DNA from 2 places in the Streptococcus sp. DTU_2020_1000888_1_SI_GRL_NUU_041A genome. Region 1 is predicted to be linked to the other one. Evidence: predicted binding sites of a transcription regulator. Region 1 holds the regulator's gene; the other holds the start of a gene.
What was found. The regulator NrdR, encoded in region 1, represses ribonucleotide reductase genes. The targets are predictions, from matches to a motif close to ACACNATATATNGTGT.
Positions count from the first base shown of each region.

Region 2: a site for NrdR is predicted at 1,438-1,453, ahead of nrdH (glutaredoxin-like protein NrdH). Genes of this name have one in related genera too.

Region 1 is NZ_CP135591.1:1,953,734-1,958,692, forward strand. It holds gene RSK81_RS09650 (DnaD domain protein) at 1-734, opposite strand, end outside; gene nrdR (transcriptional regulator NrdR) at 735-1,208, opposite strand; gene RSK81_RS09660 (endonuclease/exonuclease/phosphatase family protein) at 1,378-2,193, opposite strand; gene RSK81_RS09665 (PTS transporter subunit IIBC) at 2,211-4,403, opposite strand; gene RSK81_RS09670 (DNA-binding response regulator) at 4,691-4,959, opposite strand, start outside.
Region 2 is NZ_CP135591.1:789,875-794,833, forward strand. It holds gene nrdE (class 1b ribonucleoside-diphosphate reductase subunit alpha) at 1-931, opposite strand, end outside; gene nrdH (glutaredoxin-like protein NrdH) at 1,093-1,311, opposite strand; gene RSK81_RS04035 (phosphocarrier protein HPr) at 1,911-2,174, shown strand; gene ptsP (phosphoenolpyruvate--protein phosphotransferase) at 2,176-3,909, shown strand; gene RSK81_RS04045 (NADP-dependent glyceraldehyde-3-phosphate dehydrogenase) at 4,144-4,959, shown strand, end outside.

The DNA.
Region 1 (4,959 bases):
GATGTTCGCTTCGCTTCTTGGATGATAGACTGCTCCTGCTTAGAAAATTGACCTTCTACTGGCTTCTGAGCTAGCTTTTGCTTCATCCGCTTGGTAGAAATGACCTGAGAAACAGCAGTTTCTCTAGCCAAGACATAGGTCTCATACCAAGTCCACTTTTTCTGCTCAGCAATTGCAAACAATTCTAACAAATCTTCCTTTTCATTGGCAAAGCGAAGATTGTCCTGAGCCATCCGTTGCTTGAAATACTCCAAGTCAAAATCATTGGCCTTTCGCACTGTCCTTGCTTGCTCAGCTTCCATACCAAACACCTGCATAAAAGGCTTGACCAATTTCTCTCCGCTAGGATTTTCTGGTCGCAGGGCTTCTGCAGCAGCTTCGCCGATTTTCTTTTCCAAGAGCCGACTGTACACATTATGGCTGAAAAATTCCTCCGCCGTTAAGGTCGGGTGGAGTTGAATCAGATAATGGTCATCTGTTTGATAAAGATCTACTAGCTTAATCGCCGCTAAACGCTCAAAACTTTCTTCTAAAATATTAAGTCCAAAATCTAAATGATTAAGAATCTGACTGAAGAGGTGCTGCTTTTGCCCATTATCCTCAAAAGACAGCAGATAAAGATAAAGTGCTACCGCTTCTCTCCCCAAAATCGGCAGATAGAGCTTGGTCAAGACAGCAATATCTGGGCTGACTGCATTATTGCGCAAGAAAGAAAACTGATGGTTTGGTTTCATTTATTTGTCCTTTTTCTTCTTGGACCCCTTGGTAATCTGCTTGAGCAGGCTTTCCAGCTCGCCCACGTCCTTGAAACTCCGATAAACACTGGCGAAACGAACGTAGGTGATTTCATCCAGCTCTGCCAGTTCATCCATGACTAAGGATCCAATATATTCACTATTGATTTCATTATCGCTCTGACTGCGAACCTTTTGCTCGATTCGGTTGACAATCTCCTCTATTTCGTCACTAGATACTGGCCGCTTTTGAGCGGAGCGAATAATACCGTTAAAAATCTTATCCCGAGAAAATTGCTCGCGTGTCCCGTCCTTCTTGACAACCACTAGGGTTCTCTCTTCAACACGCTCGTAGGTCGTAAAGCGGTGTTGACATTCCTCACACTCACGACGGCGACGGATTGTATTTCCATCTTCTGCCTGTCTGCTATCAACTACACTTGATTTATTCCCACCACATTTCGGACAACGCATACCATTTCCTCCTAGAATCCTAATACTTCATTATAACACGTTTTCAAGAATAACAAAAGACAGCCGTTTGGAGGGTAATATTTCACCATTTTGCCCTAAAAATATGTTTATCAAAAAGAAAAAGAGAGGCAATCTGTTGTATTCACAGTCTTGCCTCATCTTTTTACCATTATAAAGTCACTTGCACTTCTAAACCAAAGTGGTCACTGACAACAGGGGTTTCTTTCCCGTCAAAGACGACAGCGGAACGCTCAACGTCCATCCCTTGGCTAGTGAAAACATAATCTATCTTCAGAGCGTGCTTATTGTCATCCCAGCCTGCAATAGTCCCTTCTACTGTCGCCTCTCCGATAGCTTCTTTTGCAACAGTATGACTATCCTGCAGCTTCAGTGGACTGGCTAAGATGGTTTGGTAGCCTTGTTGGCCGACTGGATTGTTGAAATCGCCCATAAGGACCAGAGAACTTTCTGCTTTTAGCAGCTCTTCTTCAAGCTTAGCCCATTCCCCTTGGAAACCTTTGTCCCACCAAGACAGATGGCAGGAGGCAATTGTCAACAATTGACCATCTACCTCAGTCTCGGCTAGCAAGACCTTACGGGTATGGTAATCTCTAGGATCATTAGCCTCTGATACCAGAACTTCTCTAGGAGCCATAGGATTTCTAGATAGGATTGCCACTCCTTCGTTATAAATATCAAACCCAATATGATTATAGGCCCAGGACCAATGATAGTCCAGTCCTGCCTCAGCCAATTTTTCTACCAAACAAAGGGCAAAATGGTCTTGATGGATCTCAATTGCGCCCTCAACCGCCTGATAGAAAGGAGCCTGAACAACCTGTTCAGACTCCGTTAATTGATTGACTTCCTGCAGGCAAATGACATCATATTTTTCTTGAAGAATGCGTTCTGCAAGCTCATTAAGCTTGGTTTCTTGCTCTTCTTCCATCCAACTATGAGTATTTAATGTCAGGAATTTTGCCATGATTTCTCTTTTCTATTTTACAATTCAACCTTAGCAACAACTGTCTTAGCAGATGCTTGACCAAGTTTTTCTACTGTTACAGACTTGATAGCTGCTGCATTTGTGAAGACTACGATTGTTGAAGTTTCACGTCCTGCTTCCTTGATTGCTTCCAAGTCAGCCGTGACTAGAAGATCTCCAGCTGCAACTTTTTGACCTTCTGAAACATGAACTTCGAATGGTTTACCTTCAAGGCTAACAGTTTCCAAACCAATATGTACCAAGACTTCTAGACCATTATCTGTCACAAGACCGATAGCGTGCTTGCTAGGGAAGACGCTAGTTACTGTACCAGCAACTGGTGAATAAATCTTACCATTTTCTGGCTCAACTGCAAATCCATCACCCATCATTTTTTGTGAGAAGACTGGATCTTTAACATCTGCCAAGTCAATGACTTGACCGTCCGCAACAGTTTCAACTTCCTCAGTCACACCTTTGTAAGTAACTTCGGCAGCTGCTGATTCTGCTTTTTGGCTAGGAAGTGTTTCAGGAATCACTTCACCAGAATCCAACAAGTCTTGAATATCAGATTTGAGAACGTCAGCTTTTGGTCCGTAGATAGCTTGAACGCCTTGACCTTTCATAACCAAGCCCATAGCGCCTTCAGCTTTCCACTGTTCTTCTGTTCCAACTTTTTCAGCATCTTTGACAGTCACACGCAGACGAGTCATACATGCATCTACATCTACAATGTTAGCGCGACCACCCAGAAGGTTGATAACATTTACTGCTTGAGAAGCTTCAGCAACTTTACCACCAGTTGACTCTGATGAAGAAGCTTCATCTGAACCATCTGCTGTTTCATAGTTACCGTTACGTCCTGGAGTTGCATAGTTGAACTTCTTGATCATGAAGTTAGAAATGAGGTACATCACAACACCAAAGAGGATCGTTACCCAGATGAAGTTGATGATATCCATTCCTAAGCCAGCATTGATGGCCATAGGAGTACGGGTCAAGAATTCGATAGAACCGAATGAGTGCACACGAAGATTAACGATGTCAGCCATTGCAAACGCAGCACCTTGTACAAATGCATAAATGATATACAGCGGTGTTGCAACGAACATGAACATGTACTCGATTGGCTCAGTAACCCCTGTCAAGAAGGTTGCCAAAGCAGTCGCAATCATCATACCTTTGTATTTGTGCTTCTTGTCAGCATCCACATTGTGATAGATAGCCGCCGCTACCCCCATAAGGATACCGAATGAACCAATCATCTGACCAACCTTGAATCGAGCTGGATGAACTGTATCAAGCAAGTGTTGGTAAGTAGAAGGATCAGCTGATTTCGTACCAACCAAGTCAGTTACCCAAGCCAACCATAGAGGGTCTTGACCAGCTACAGTTGTTCCCGCACCAGAACCAGTAATAACGTGGTAAACACCACCTAATTCTGTGTAGTTCATTGGAATGGTCAACATGTGGTGCAAACCAAATGGAAGCAAGAGACGTTCCAAAGTACCATAGATGAATGGTGCCAAAACTGGTGCAGTATCTTGTGAGTTAGCAATCCAAATACCAAAGCTGTTGATACCTGATTGAACAACTGGCCATACGAATGACAAAACAATTGCTACGATTACTGAGCGCAAGATAACAACGAAAGGTACAAAACGCTTACCATTGAAGAATGACAAGGCATCTGGCAATTTACGGAAATTGTAGTATTTGTTATAAGCTGTCGCTCCGACAAAACCAGCGATAATTCCGACAAAGACACCCATGTTCAGAGCTGGCGACTCCAGAACGCTGATGAAATAATCTGAAACCTTAATAGATGCGCCAAACATTGTTTTAACTACAGCAGCCTTATCTGAGAGCATATCGCTGGTAACACCAAACATAACACCAGTGATACGGTTAATCAGGATAAAGGAAAGACCTGCTGCGAAGGCACCGCCTGCGCGTTCTTTTGCCCAGCTTCCACCAATAGCCAAAGCAAAGAGGATATGCAGGTTACCGATAACCCCCCAACCAATCTGCTCTAAGACACCGCCGGTAGTGACTAAAACACCTAGATTTGGATTAATCATCGGAATCGATTTACCGATACTAATCATCAGTCCTGCTGCTGGCATAACAGCAACGACCACCATCAAAGCTTTACCGAATTTTTGCCAAAATTCAAAGCTAAAAATGTTCTTGAATGAATCTTTCATCATTCAGACCTCCTTATATTTTTTGCAAACCACTCCTTTTTGTGAAATCGTTTGCATGTCGATACATCTATTATAGCACGATTTTTTATTTTGTAAAGGCTTTTATAAAAATATTTTCTCTTTTTTTGCATTCCAAAGGCTAAAATCTCTTTTTACGAGACATCTTTTTGCTATATTTCAACGAAAACGATTGCATAGAACAGCCAGAAAGTCCGCATTATTTATCCTATCTATACTGTAACAAGCGCCAAAAAACTCCGTCTCCTAAGGAGAACAGAGTTTTGAATTTTCTATTCCTGCATGGCATAACCAACACCGCGAACGGTTTTGATATAGCTTGGCTGCCCTTCCACATCAATTTTACTGCGCAGATAACGAATATAAACATCTACAACGTTGGTCTCCGTTGCACTCTCGTACTTCCAGACACGCTCCAGCAGCTGCTCACGGCTCATGACCTTATTGCTGCCCATCAGGGTTACCAGCAGATCGTACTCCCGTCGCGTCAGTGCAATAACTTCCTCACCGCGGTAAACCGTATGATTTTTAATATCTACTC
Region 2 (4,959 bases), 1.2 Mb from region 1:
CGCGTTCAACAGAATAGGGGCTGAAGAGGTACATTTCTTCATTCTTACGTGCCAATTCGTAGAACTTATCCGGAATGACGACACCAAGTGAGAGGGTTTTAACCCGAACTTTTTCGTCAGCATTTTCTTTCTTAGTAGAAAGGAAGGCGATGATATCTGGGTGGAAGACGTTGAGGTAAACAACCCCAGCTCCCTGACGTTGCCCCAGCTGGTTAGAATAGGAGAAACTGTCCTCAAAGAGTTTCATAACAGGCACAACGCCAGACGCAGCTCCTTCATAACCCTTAATAGGTGCTCCAGCTTCCCGCAGATTGCTGAGGGAAATCCCGACCCCGCCTCCGATACGAGACAATTGCAGGGCAGAGTTGATGGAGCGGCCGATAGAGTTCATATCATCTGTTACTTGGATGAGGAAGCAGGAAACCAATTCACCACGACGAGCCCGACCAGCGTTGAGGAAGCTTGGTGTCGCCGGTTGGTAGCGCTGGTGGATAATTTCATTGGCAATATCCTTGGCAATGGCTTCATCTCCGTTGGCAAAGTAGAGGGCGTTGAAGAGTACCCGATCTTCCATGCTTTCCAGATAGTATTCACCATCATTTGTCTTCAGGGCATACTGGTTGTAGAACTTATAAGCAGCCATGAAAGATTTAAACTTGAAATCTTGAGCATGGATAAAAGCAGTCAGCTCCTCGATGTATTCTGGAGAGTAGAGCTGGATAAATTCCTTTTCCAAATAGTTTTCTTCTATTAAATACTCAATCTTTTCTGTAATAGAAGAAAATTGCTTGGTGTTCGGCTCAACATTTTCCTTAAAGAAAGCCTCCAGAGCTTCTTTGTCCTTGTGGAGCATAATTTGTCCATTGATTGGACGGTTGATTTCGTTGTTGAGTCGGAAGTATGTCACATCCTCTAAATGTTTGAGTCCCATGTTTTCCCTTTTCTATATAAATAAAGATAATTTAACTAGCGGAAAATATCCGCCTTACAAAAGAAATGGCTCCTATGAGCATAGGAGCTGCAGTTTGCCCTGATAATATGTCTTTTAGTTTATCTCCCAATCAAGGCGCGCTGCCCTCAAAATAAACTACATTAAGACAGTTTTTTCAATTTACCAGGTTGGAAACCAGAAAATGCCTCAGTTGCTGTCTGAATCACAGGAGCAGCGTTGAAACCAAGATCTTTGACATGGTCAATGAATTCTGGCTGTTCATCCAAGTTGATTTCGCGGTATTCTACATGATTAGTATCTAAGAAGCGCTTGGTCATTTTGCACTGAACGCAGTTGTTTTTTGAGTAAATAGTTACCATTAAAAATTCCTCTAAACTTTCGTTTTTTCTTTTAAATAATACGAAACTAGTATATCTAAAAGAAAATAGAATGTCAATAGTTTTGAACTAAATATTGTGTGATATTTTGTTATAGGATAGATTGCAATACAATATATAGTGTTTATATAAGCGGTGAAAAGAAGTGAAAAATTGCAGAAAAGGAGCAAAATGCTGTTGCGGCAATGCTTAAACAATTCTTAAAGCTTTAGAAAAATGACTGGTAGCTTTTTCTCCTAAAAACGAAAATCCAATATCTTGTGTTACAGAATTTTGGGAATCACTAGGAGGAGTGGAGGGAGGAGTTTATATTCTTAATTTATGGAAATTAACTACTATAAAAATAAGAAATTTATGATTGAAAACTTGCTGGAAGAAATGTTTGAATAAAAGCTGAAAGATGGGGGCTTTTGCTTGAAAATTCCACCTTCAATATAATAAGAAGAGTTTTCATTTCCTAAGAAATATTTTGTAAGCGGGCTATAAAATTCTTGAAAAAGATTTCAAAAGGTGATATAATATCAACTTGTAAGGGTTATCACAATAACTCAAAAAGAATTATTTAAAAGGAGAGTCTAACTATGGCTTCTAAAGATTTCCACATTGTAGCAGAAACAGGTATTCACGCACGTCCAGCAACTTTGTTGGTTCAAACTGCTAGCAAATTCGCTTCAGACATCACGCTTGAATACAAAGGTAAATCAGTAAACTTGAAATCTATCATGGGTGTTATGAGTCTCGGTGTTGGCCAAGGAGCTGATGTTAAGATCTCAGCTGAAGGTGCAGATGCAGACGATGCTATCGCTGCAATCTCTGAAACAATGGAAAAAGAAGGATTGGCTTAATATGACAGAAATGCTTAAAGGAATTGCAGCATCTGACGGTGTTGCCGTTGCTAAGGCATATCTATTAGTTCAACCGGATTTATCATTTGAGACTGTTTCAGTCGAAGATACGAATGCAGAAGAGGCTCGTTTGGATGCAGCTCTTGAAGCTTCACAGAACGAGCTTTCTGTTATCCGTGAGAAAGCAGTAGATAGCCTTGGTGAGGAAGCCGCTCAGGTATTTGACGCTCACTTAATGGTACTTGCTGACCCTGAAATGGTTGGGCAAATCAAAGAAACAATCCGTGCGAAAAAGACCAATGCAGAAGCTGGTCTGAAAGAAGTAACGGACATGTTTATCACTCTCTTTGAAAACATGGACGACAATCCATATATGCAGGAACGTGCAGCAGATATCCGCGACGTGACAAAACGTGTTCTTGCTAACCTTTTGGGCAAGAAATTGCCAAACCCAGCGTCTATCAATGAAGAATCAGTTGTGATTGCTCATGACTTGACTCCTTCTGATACAGCACAGCTGGATAAGAAATTTGTTAAAGCTTTTGTAACCAATATCGGCGGCCGGACAAGCCACTCTGCTATCATGGCACGTACGCTTGAAATCGCAGCAGTATTGGGAACTAATAACATTACTGAGCTTGTAAAAGACGGCGATGTGATTGCAGCTAACGGTATCACTGGTGAAGTGATTATCAACCCAACTGAAGAGCAAATCGCAGCATTTAAAGCAGCTGGTGAGGCTTATGCTAAGCAAAAAGCTGAATGGGAATTGCTTAAAGATGCTCAGACTGTGACTGCAGATGGCAAGCACTTCGAATTGGCAGCCAATATCGGTACGCCAAAAGACGTTGAAGGTGTCAATGCTAACGGTGCAGAAGCAGTTGGTCTTTACCGGACTGAGTTCCTTTACATGGATTCTCAAGACTTCCCGACAGAAGATGAGCAGTATGAAGCATACAAGGCTGTGCTTGAAGGAATGAATGGAAAACCAGTTGTTGTTCGTACAATGGACATTGGTGGAGATAAGGAACTTCCTTACTTTGATATGCCACACGAAATGAACCCATTCCTTGGTTTCCGTGCTTTGCGTATCTCTATCTCGGAAACTGGTGATGCTATGTTCCGTACACAAATCCGCGCTCTCTTGCGTGCTTCTGTACATGGACAATTGCGCATCATGTTCCCAATGGTAGCCCTTCTGACAGAATTCCGCAAAGCTAAAGCGGTTTATGACGAAGAGAAAGCTAAGCTGCAAGCTGAAGGCGTTGCAGTAGCAGACAATATCCAAGTGGGGATTATGATTGAAATCCCAGCAGCAGCTATGCTCGCGGATCAATTTGCCAAGGAAGTAGACTTCTTCTCTATCGGTACCAACGACTTGATCCAGTACACTATGGCAGCTGACCGGATGAATGAGCAAGTCTCTTACCTCTATCAACCATACAACCCATCTATCCTTCGCTTGATCAACAATGTTATCAAGGCAGCTCATGCTGAAGGTAAGTGGGCAGGTATGTGTGGAGAAATGGCCGGCGACCAAACTGCGGTGCCATTGCTCGTAGGTATGGGCTTGGATGAATTCTCTATGAGTGCGACTTCTGTTCTTCGGACTCGTAGCCTCATGAAGAAACTGGATACGAAGAAGATGGAAGAACTGGCTCAGCGTGCACTGACTGAATGTGCAACGATGGAAGAAGTTCTTGAACTTGAAAAAGAATATCTGGACTTCGATTAATCTGAAAAATTAAGATCAGGGAGATTTTCCTGGTCTTTTTAGTTTTCTTCAGGGGCATAGTGAAGATTGTGCAGAAAGTTGAAATCAAAGAAAACAGAAAATAAGCAGATCTAATATGAACAAAATTAGATAATCTATCTTAATTGTGAAAAAATTCTTTAAATTTATAACTTTTGGTTGAAATTTTCAGAAAATTTGGTAAAATAATATTTAATAACATTTTGGAGGGGACACGTGACACAATATAAAAACTATATAAATGGAGAGTGGAAAGTTTCTGAAAATGAAATTACCATCTCATCTCCTATCAACAATGAGATTTTAGGAACTGTGCCTGCCATGACTCAGGCAGAGGTTGACTATGCGATGGCAAGCGCTCGTGCGGCTTTGCCAGCTTGGCGAGCTCTTTCAGCAGTTGAACGTGCAGCTTATTTGCATAAGGTTGCGGATATTTTGGAACGCGATCAGGAGAAGATTGGCGAAATTCTTGCAAAAGAAGTTGCCAAGGGGATCAAAGCGGCAGTCGGAGAGGTAGTCCGGACAGCAGACTTGATTCGCTATGCGGCTGAAGAAGGCATTCGTATTCACGGTCAGGTTATGGAAGGTGGCGGCTTTGAAGCTGCCAGCAAGAAGAAATTGGCTGTGGTTCGTCGTGAGCCTGTAGGAGTTGTACTGGCCATTGCGCCATTTAACTACCCAGTCAATCTGTCTGGTTCTAAGATTGCTCCTGCCCTTATCGGTGGAAATGTTGTGATGTTTAAGCCACCTACCCAAGGTTCAATTTCTGGTCTGCTCTTGGCTCAGGCTTTTGCTGAGGTTGGTCTGCCTGCTGGTGTTTTCAATACCATCACAGGACGTGGTTCAGAAATCGGGGATTACATCATTGAGCATAAGGAAGTAAACTACATTAACTTTACTGGCTCCACTCCAATCGGTGAACGCATCGGTAAGTTAGCTGGTATGCGTCCAATTATGTTAGAATTGGGTGGTAAGGATGCTGCAGTTGTGCTGGAAGATGCTGACTTGGAGCATGCGGCTAAGCAGATTGTT